DNA from 3 places in the Rhodoferax sp. GW822-FHT04A08 genome. Region 1 is predicted to be linked to each of the others. Evidence: predicted binding sites of a transcription regulator. Region 1 holds the regulator's gene; each other region holds the start of a gene.
What was found. The regulator FNR, encoded in region 1, switches genes on or off when oxygen is low (the NO sensors DNR and NnrR bind a similar motif). The targets are predictions, from matches to a motif close to TTGATNNNNATCAA.

Region 2: the regulator FNR is predicted to act here: its motif matches at 1,759-1,772, upstream of ubiM (5-demethoxyubiquinol-8 5-hydroxylase UbiM).
Region 3: the regulator FNR is predicted to act here: its motif matches at 1,642-1,655, upstream of AC1RMF_RS24875 (bacteriohemerythrin).

The regions. Positions count from the first base shown of each region.
Region 1 covers NZ_JBXAMW010000001.1:768,465-771,741, forward strand. Annotated here, with positions in the region: gene ccoP (cytochrome-c oxidase, cbb3-type subunit III) at 1-706, shown strand, start outside; gene AC1RMF_RS03600 (FixH family protein) at 806-1,081, shown strand; gene fnr (fumarate/nitrate reduction transcriptional regulator Fnr) at 1,089-1,808, opposite strand; gene hemN (oxygen-independent coproporphyrinogen III oxidase) at 2,017-3,277, shown strand, end outside.
Region 2 covers NZ_JBXAMW010000010.1:56,301-59,577, forward strand. Annotated here, with positions in the region: gene AC1RMF_RS18375 (J domain-containing protein) at 1-450, opposite strand, end outside; gene ubiM (5-demethoxyubiquinol-8 5-hydroxylase UbiM) at 499-1,698, opposite strand; gene AC1RMF_RS18385 (hypothetical protein) at 1,806-2,165, shown strand; gene AC1RMF_RS18390 (copper-binding protein) at 2,246-2,527, shown strand; gene AC1RMF_RS18395 (TolC family protein) at 2,524-3,277, shown strand, end outside.
Region 3 covers NZ_JBXAMW010000024.1:26,665-29,941, reverse strand. Annotated here, with positions in the region: gene AC1RMF_RS24885 (EAL domain-containing protein) at 1-32, opposite strand, end outside; gene AC1RMF_RS24880 (FIST signal transduction protein) at 33-1,196, opposite strand; gene AC1RMF_RS24875 (bacteriohemerythrin) at 1,839-2,246, shown strand; gene AC1RMF_RS24870 (hypothetical protein) at 2,457-2,558, opposite strand; gene AC1RMF_RS24865 (hypothetical protein) at 2,609-2,989, opposite strand.

The DNA.
Region 1 (3,277 bases):
CATCATCTTTGCAGCCGTGTACCTGTCTCTGTACCCCGGTCTGGGCAGCTCTCCTGGCAGCTCCGGCTGGACGTCGCATGGACAGTATGACGCCGAGGTTGCCAAGGGCAATGCTGAAGTGGCGCCTATCTACGCCAAGTTCATGGCCATGAAGGTGGAAGACGTTGCCAAGGATCCTCAGGCACATGCCATTGGTGAGCGTCTGTTCATGAACAACTGCTCGCAGTGCCATGGCTCCGATGCGCGTGGCGGCAAGGGCTTCCCCAACCTGACTGACAATGATTGGCTCCATGGTGGCACACCCGAGAAAATCGTGGAAACCATCACCAAGGGCCGTGTTGGCAACATGCCTTCGATGGCAGCCGCAGTGGGCACTTCTGACGACGTCAAGAATGTTGCCAACTATGTGCTGAGCCTGTCTGGCAGCCCGCACGACTCCGTGCGTGCCAACCTGGGCAAGGAAAAGTTCGGTGTGTGCGCTGCATGCCACGGCCCAGACGGTAAGGGTATGCAAGCGGTGGGCTCTGCCAACCTGACCGACAACATCTGGTTGCACGGTTTTGGTGAGCAGGCCATCATCAACATGATCACCAACGGCAAGACCAACATCATGCCCGCCCAGGAAAATAAGCTCAGTCCTGAGCAGATCCATGTTGTGGCTTCTTATGTCTGGGGTCTGTCCAACCTGGGCACTGCTCAGCAGTAAGTCGACTCAGTAGCAGCTTCTACCCTGGCAGTGTTTCGAGTCCTGACTCGAAGTCCTGCCGGGGTTTTCTCTTTCAAGTATTGAATGCAAGGAACCGATATGAGTCAGCTCGCCAATGCACCAGAAGCCCAACCATGGTGGAAGTTCGGTCACGTATGGATGGTTGTGGCAGGTCCTGCCATCGTTGTTGTGGCAAGTTTTATCACGCTGTATCTGGCCATCAGCCGACCAGATCCTGTAACGGATGAAAACTACTACCAGAAGGGACTGGAAATCAACAAGACGCTAGGTGGTACACCGTCCAGTGCCGCACCTGCGATGGCTGCAAGAAATCACGCAGCTACTGGCGTCCCCAAGCCCGTGGACGCCCCCTGAACGCTACTTAGCTGCAAACCTTCGGGTTGACGATTTCACGCAGCGCGTCCGTGTTCAGAATGCGGACGTGGCGTTGTTTGACCTCGACGATGTTTTCTTCGACGAACTTGGAGAAGGTGCGGCTGACCGTCTCCAGCTTGAGGCCCAGGTAGCTGCCAATTTCTTCACGCGTCATGCGCAGGACCAGCTCCGATTGAGAGAATCCGCGAGCGTGCAGACGCTGCACCAGGTTGAGCAGGAACGCCGCCAGGCGTTCTTCAGCGCGCATACTTCCGAGCAGAAGCATCACGCCATTTTCGCGCACGATTTCCCGGCTCAGAATTTTGTGCACGTGGCGCTGCAGTGCTGAAACCTCGCGCGACAGTTCCTCGATTTTCTCAAACGGCATGACGCACACTTCTGCGTCTTCCAGTGCTACGGCGTCGCAGGTGTGGTGCTCCTGGACGATGCCGTCCAGGCCAACAATTTCGCCTGCCATCTGAAAACCCGTCACTTGGTCGCGGCCATCTTCGGAGGCAACGCAGGTCTTGAAGAAACCTGTGCGGATCGCATACAGGCTGGTGAATCTCTCGCCATTGCGAAACAGTGTGGCGCCGCGCTTGACTTTGCGGCGACTGCCCACCACTTCGTCAATACGCTCCAATTCGGAAGGGGTCAGCCCCAAGGGCATACACAGTTCACGCAGATTGCAGTTGGAACAAGCGACCTTGATGCCGTGGGCACTCATTTCAACCACGTTGCCCGCCGGCCTGATGGAAATCGCGGGATGGGCTTCATCCGGTAGATATGCGTTCATGTGTTCTTCCTTATCTCACCTGATCCAAATCAATTATGAACCTAAATTTCGAAATGTCATGTATTCGAGACCTTGATTCACATCAAACTATCTGTTTGCATCTTCAGGCACATTGTCGGGGATATGTCCTGGAGTACCTATGAATTCTGTCGTATCCCCCGTCACCGAAGACTTGCTGCGCCAATACGACGTTTCCGGCCCGCGCTACACCTCGTATCCTACCGCCGACCGCTTCGTTGAGGCCTTCAATGCAGAAGATTATTCTCAGGCACTGACACAACGCCGCAGCGGGCCTGCTGCTTTGGCGTTGCCGCTTTCGCTTTACATACATATCCCATTCTGCGAGTCGCTGTGCTATTACTGCGCATGCAACAAGATCATCACCAAGCACCACGAAAAGGCTGCCGAATACCTGACCTACCTGGAAAAAGAGGTGGCTTTGCATACCCAGTTGATTGGAACTGCACAGTCCGTAAGTCAGTTGCACCTGGGCGGAGGCAGCCCCACCTTTCTGAGCGACGATGAGCTTCGCGCCGTCATGGCGATGCTCAAGCGCAATTTCACCTTTGTCCCCGGTGGGGAATATTCCATTGAAATAGATCCCCGCACCATCGATGCCAAGCGGCTGGATACCCTGGCCGAGCTGGGCTTCAACCGCCTGAGCTTCGGCGTGCAGGATTTTGACCCTGCGGTCCAGAAGGCCGTGCACCGTGTGCAGCCAGCCGAGCAGGTCTTCTCCTTGGTGGCAGATGCGCGCAGCCGTGGGTTTGAATCCATCAATGTAGATCTCATCTACGGCCTGCCCAAGCAAAGCCCTGAGTCGATTGAGCGGACCATTGCCCAGATCATCGAGCTGCGTCCGGATCGCATCGCTTTGTACGCCTACGCCCATCTGCCGGAACGCTTCAAACCGCAGCGCCGCATCAACATTGCCGAGATACCGAGCGGCGGCTCCAAGATTTCCATGCTGTCGCGTTCCATGGCCGCACTGATGGAGGCCGGCTACGTCTATGTGGGCATGGACCATTTCGCCTTGCCGGACGACGCGCTGGCCGTGGCTAAGCGCCAGGGACGTTTGCATCGCAACTTCCAGGGCTACAGCACGCAGCCCGATTGCGATCTGATCGCCCTGGGTGTATCGAGCATTGGGCGAATCGGCGCTACCTACAGCCAGAATGCCAAGACGCTGGAAGAGTATTACGACGCCCTGGACCAGCGGCGCTTTCCCATTGTTCGCGGGTTGGCCTTGACCCGGGACGATCTGGTGCGTCGAGCCGTCATCATGGCGCTTATGTGCCAGGGGCAGGTTCAATATGAATCGATTGAGCTGGCCTACCTGATCGAGTTCAACAGCTACTTTGCCAAGGAGTTGGAAGTCCTGCGTACGCTGGTGGACCAAG
Region 2 (3,277 bases), on a different contig from region 1:
CTGCCGGGCGGCGAGTGGCCGAAAACGTGCCGCGGCCAACGCCTCAATGCGCGCCTGCTCCTCCTGGCGCTGCGCTTCTTCTGCTGCTTTCAATTCGGCAGCAATGGCGGCAGCTTCGCTGGCTTCCCGGGCCGTTTTGGCTGCATGTTCGGCCATCGCCTGCTCCTCCTTGAGCCGCCAGGCCAGCCGCCGTGCTTCTTCCGCGTCCAGATCGCGTTTGGTTGCCTGCCAGGCAACTTGCTCATCGTGCTTCTTCTTGCTCGCCGGATGGGTCAGTGTGCGATACGCCTCGTCCAGCAATTTGAGTTGTTCTGCCAGGGACCCTGCGCTGTCCACCCCTGGGTCGGATTGCAGTTTTTGCAACCGTGCCCTGTAGGCCTGCGCGATCTCCATCTCGGTGGCTGCACGCGTAAGACCCAGGATTTCGTAATAGTTCCGGAATCGTTCCATGACGGCTTGTTTCCCCCTTCAAGCCGTCAAGATTACTCCATCAAGGCGTCAGGTTCCCGAAAGCGACTGGGCGATGGAACGCTTGAACGGCGTGACCTTGTCGCTCACGCGCAGCAGCAGTTGGCGCGCCAGTTTGGCCGCCATGGATTCACGGGTATAGATCTCCACGATCAGACGTGTCATCCAGAACAGGGGCAAGGTGGCGCGCTTCTGGCGGCCCTCGTAGCGCTGCAGCAGGCTGGTGCCGCCAATATCGCCGCGCGTGTGCAATGCGGTGGCGATTTCCCGTGTCAACGCGTCCACGCTGAGCAGGCCGAAATTGAATCCGTGTGCGGTCACCGGATGCATGCCCACCGCCGCGTCCCCCACGGTGGCAAAGCGCTGTGCCACCAGCCGTTGGGGGTACACGGCTACCAGCGGGTAGTTGTGGCGGGTGCTGCACAGTTGCATGGCGCCCAGCCGGTTGCCAAAGCGTTGGGCCACCGCCGCATTGAATGCTTCGGGCTCCATGCGCATGAGCGCATCGATGGCGTGGCTGGCCAGCGTGATCACCACCGACGCACGGTGCTTGCCCGTCTCTGGATGCGGGTTCATGGGCAGCAGCGCCAACGTCTGGCCATAGCCAAACCATTCCCAGGCGGCAAAGTCGTGCGGCTTCTCGAAGGTCATGGCGCAGACCAGCATGTTCTTGCCGAAGTCGTGCATATGGGCGGCAATGCCCATCATGCGCCGCGTGCTGGAGAACCGGCTGTCGGCTGCCACCACCAGCTTGCTGCGCAGCACCTCGCCGCTGGCCAGGGTGACGGTGGCTTCGCTGGCGGAAGTGCGTACGTCGCTGACCTTTGCTCCGGTGAGTAGGGTGATGTCCTTGTTGGCATTGGCAGCATGCTGCATGCCTTGCCAGGCGGCGCGCCGTATCAGGTGGTTGGACACCAGCCAGCCCAGCTCTGTTCCTTTGCCCAGCTCGTGGCCAATCGTCATGGAGAAGATATTCGGTCCGTCAATGACCTTGGCGTCCTTGAGCGGTGCGATGTCCTTGCCGTCCATCAGGTCCCACAAGCCCAGCCCTTTGAGCAACGTGGCGGAGCGCTGGGTGAGTGCGATTTCCCGCCCGTCAAAAATGGGCGCCTCCAGCGCTTCGCGGTCTTGCTGCTCGATCAGCAGAATCTTGAGTTTGCGCCCGCTGAGCGACTTGGCCAGGCACAGGCCGGCCGGGCCAGCACCCACAATGATGACGTCTGCATCCATAAAGGGAAATTGGTTTTCTGATCCGAAGCCGCGAGGCTAGCGCTTTGCCGTGACCGGTCTTTGCTTTTGGTCAAGGGTTTTGCAATTGCAGGCGTTATCATCCGGCCATGTCACGCCTGCTCATCCTGTTTCTGATCGCCTTGCTGCCGTTGCGCGGCTGGACGGCGCAGCGCATGGTGATGGACATGGATGCGCCAGCAGCTGTTGTCAGCATGCAGCAGCAGACTGGCATGAGCGAAGACTGTGCACTGCATATGCAGATGGCGGCCGCGCTCCATGGCGATCAGGACCAAGACGCCAAGCAGCACGCGGGCTGCCAATCCTGCGATATCTGCATGCCTTTGGCGGCGTTGGATGAGGCCCCTGCGATGGCCTTGAAACCAATTCCCCACGCAGTACCGGTGCGCTTCCCAGGCACCTTCGAGAGCGCCGAACCCGCGCGCTACGCCAAGCCACCCATTTCCTGACTTCCACGCCCTAGGTGCGTCCGCAATCTGCGGCACGCGTGGTTCGGGTCGCCAAGACCCATCAAGTCAGGAGTTTTTTCATGAATCGCTGGATTGTTTCGCTGGCGCTGCTGTGCGCCACGTCCGTATGGTCTGCACCCGAGTGGGTGCGGGGAGAAGTCACCAAGATCGCGCCCGAAAAAGCGCAGGTCACCCTCAAGCACGAAGCCATCAAGAGCATGGGCATGGAGGGCATGACCATGCCCTACAAAGTCCGCGATGCGGCGCAGCTCAAAGGCTTCAAGCCTGGAGATGCGGTGCGCTTTACCGTGCAGATGCAGGGTGACCAGATGGTCATCGAAGCACTGGAGCACGCCAAGTGAAGCAGCCATTGCTGCGCGCGGTCGTCGCCACGGCGGCCGCGCTGGTCGTGGCTGGCGCCGCCGCGCAGTCTGATGCCAATCCGCCCGGCGCCACGGTGGAGTCGCTGCTGGAGATTGCGCGGCAGAACAACCCGGAGCTGGCCACCATGCGCCATGAGGCGGATGCCGCACAGGAGCGTGTGGCGCAGGCGGATGCGCTGCCCGACCCGCGCTTCAAGCTGGAGCTGCAGGACGTCACCCGCATGGGCGCGCAAAACCCCACGCTGTGGCCGTCCGACGTGGGCAGCACGCGCTACACCCTGTCGCAGGAACTGCCCTGGTTCGGCACGCGTGAGCTCAAGAGTGCACAGGCCCACTACACGGCACAGGGTGCGCAGACTGCGGCGCAGGGCGTGTGGGTGGATCTGGCCTCGCGCATCAAGCTGGCCTATGCCCAGCTCTACTTTCTGAGCCGCAGCCAGCGCCTGAGCCAGGAGATCCTGGGGTTGATGCAGACCTTGGAGCAGATGGCCCAGGTGCGCTACGCCGCCGGCCTGGCTCCCCAACAGGACGCCATACGCGCCCAGACCGAGCAGACCGCCATGAAGAGCGAGCTGATTGGCATGCAAAGCGAATTGCGCCAGGCGCGTGCCCGCTTGAACGGCTGGCTGGCGCGCCCCGCGCAGGCCGAACTGGCCGAGCCGCAGAGCCTGCGCGCATTGCCGCAGCCCGACCTGCTTGACGCTGAGGCGCTGGAGCAGCGTGCCCGTG
Region 3 (3,277 bases), on a different contig from region 1:
TTGATTTGACGTTGAAGTAGAGGATGCAGCATTCAGGATTCAATGAACGTAGTGATGGTCATGGTTTGGTTGTGTAGCTCGCACGACTCTCCGAGCTTATGCGGGGAAATCTCGCCGTAGGAATAATATCCCGCCAAAACGGTGTTGATACCTAGTACGTCGCGTACCCCCTCAACCTCCTCCTCGACACGTTGCTTGAGCACCAGCTTGCGACCAACGCAGCTGATGAGCAGGGCCAATTGTGCGGATTCATGCTGCATGGGTGCCGCGCTGATCTTGGCCGCGCCACACGCGCCGTCAATCAGGCGTTCAAAATTGGCCTTCATCAGGCGCACATGGCCCCCCATCGGCATGTCGCCTGCGAAAGTCATACTTCTGTCGGCCTCGTTAATGGCGAGAATGGTGCGGACGACACCGCTTGAGGCCGAAACACTGCCCCCGTTGTGATTGGGGTAACGCAGGGAAAGCGGGAACAACAATCCGGTTGCCGGCAGTCCAGCTGCTTGCTCACCCAGATAAAGCTTGTACAGGTCCAACGCTGGTTTGCCATCCAAGTCAAACAGTACATTTCCCTCGGAGCGGGTAATCTCGCGCTCAGGGCCAAAAGGGTCCCAACCACCTAGCGAACCGTAACCAACCTTGATCCTGGAGCCGTACAGGCCAACCGCAACAATCAGGCCTTCGGTCGGCACATCATTTGCACAAACCAGAGTCTCTAAAAAGTCGGCGCCGTCGGCGGACAGGCCACCGGTTATCTCGACATGCGCCGGTAGCTTGTTCTTCATACCCAGCACCAAAGCGGTTCCGTTGACTCTCAATCCGTCCGAAAACACCAGTACATGCACCAATTCTTCCGCTGGCAAAGAGGCAGCCAGCGCCAGTCCCGCCGAAAAGCTGGCGGGAGGCTCAACAATTTCCACCTTGGACATATGCAGCCAGGTGTGCTCAAAGTCCACCACCGTCACCACCAAGGTGTCGTCACTCACATTGGTGTCATGTATTTCGCCGGCGGTGGAGCAACCTACAATTAATCCCTTAGGGAACGCATGGCGAATGTCTCGGAAATTGGCCCTGTCCCGCAACAAGTTCGGGCTTCCAAAAATCAGAACAAGTTGATTGGAATGGTCTTTGGAAAAATTGTCGAACTTAAGTTGCTGCAGACTTTCGGCTGTAAAGACTTGCTGCGAGATACGCATATCTGCTCTCCCCTGTATTTGCCTGACCATGCACGCTCGTCTTGAATGCTACAAGAAGAGGCCACCTCAGTATGACAGAGGTAGGCCCATCTCTGTCAGTCAGCAAAGCTGCGAGTTCAATAGAAAGCATAATTCAGAGGGATATTACTGTGCAAGCAACTTAAATTTTGAGTACGCCGATGAATGCATATTCCTGTGGCGCTGTTGCCGCATCAATCGCGTTACCATTTCGCGCAGTTGTCCTGCGTTTAATTCGTCTGAGGAATGCTGCCATGGGCATATGGGCTACAGTGTCAGTGCAGCAGCATATCCACCGTTGGCACATCTCCCTTTGGAAACATTTGCCATTACCTATAACGGTCACACAGCGGCTATAACGCCTGGCTAGCCCAAGCGGCGGCTTCCTCATCAAAATTCAACGTTGATTTCAATCGGAATTCAATTTTTGATTTGACTCACGACTTTTCAACTGAATACAATAACTCCTTTGCACGCGATTGTATTTTCTGGTTATATATGGGGCGATCTTACGCATGAAAACGTTTAAGTGTTGCCGTAAAATTCAGATAAAGGTAGACAGTGATGCACTGTACGATTACAGTAAAATGTATTGAAAGAGGGTGATTCCATCCACTAAAACAAATGGAATTAGACTTTACTTGGAAACCAGAATACTGCGTTGGGAACGTCGAGTTAGATATACAGAACCGGACGTTTCTTCAATTGTGCGCGCGTGCCAGAGAATGTGCGGAAGGAATTCAGGGCGACGAGCACTTTCATGCGGTCCTCAATGATCTGATGCAGTATGCGCTAAAGCATTTCAATTTGGAGGAAACTGTGCTGGAGAAAAATCACTATCCAGAAATTGAAGCACAGAAGAGTAGTCACCTAGAATTTATTCGCACACTGACGCTTTATCTTGAGGCAGCAATGTGCCGTCATCTAAAGAAGCAAGAGGTTGCCGATTTTATTTGGAATTGGTGGCTGTTTCACATTCTTAAATCGGACATGAGATTCCGAGACACCTTGATGGCAAGGAAGACTAAGTGATGGATCTACTAGGTTTTCAAGGTAACTGCAATTTGGCCGAAATGTAATAGAAGGAGGGGCACACTAGGCCAAAACCCGGACAGATGATCGTTCTGATTTAAGCCCGAATTCAACTCAGGGCGAGGTCAGAACCGAACGCAGCCTGAGGTTTTTCGCTTCTTCCTGGGTGTCTTCGATGGCAATCCTAGACATTGGCATATTGTTGATTGCTTATAGACCAAGCGCCTTCAATAAATCATGGCAATGCTTAGAGACCAAGTCCAAATCAGCCTTACTGGTCTTCACTGTTTTCTTTTGAAAACGATGAAGCACATAGACGGCATCTGCAAAGTTGGCAGCATACGCAACGCACTGAATGCCTCCTAAATTCGAATCTTTTTTACGCCATTGCCCACGGTTCTCATGGGCTTCAAACCTCCGATGATTTCAGCCCTACCCCAGTAGGTCTGGAGCTCAAATTTACCAAAGGCGATATCCATGCACCGGTTGGCTTTCACAACGAAAAACAAATTTAAGGTTAGTTGCCAAAAAGAAACCCAGCCTTTGGGCTGGGTCAAATCCATATGGCTATGGCGCACGTCAGGGAAGGAGACGTGGGGCTTTTTACGGCCCGGAAGAATCATGAACCATTTATCATACTTTGGCAATACCTTAATGGGGCACGAATTGTAAAATCGAATCTGGTGAGCACTTCTAAATGCAGCCTCATGGAACGCCAGCTGAATCTGCGTGACGGTAAGCATGTCGTGCATCCCAACGGGTTGCCTCTAGGCCACATGTGTAAGCAACGTGAGACCTGTTAGCTCGCCTGGTGAGTGCTGACGTCTTGATAGGATCAAGTTCGTCGGAAGCGCCTCCTGGTAAATGCTTGAATAAGCGCGTGAAGGGGCGTTAATTGCGTCGTGCGCAATCTGCCCCTGACCGTACAATTTCCATCAGACATCGCAAAACCAGGCAAAAACTCCAGCGTCTGTCTGTGCAGCAGAAAGCAAAACATTACTTGGTCAGCCCTTCTTGTGTCCGTCGGATCC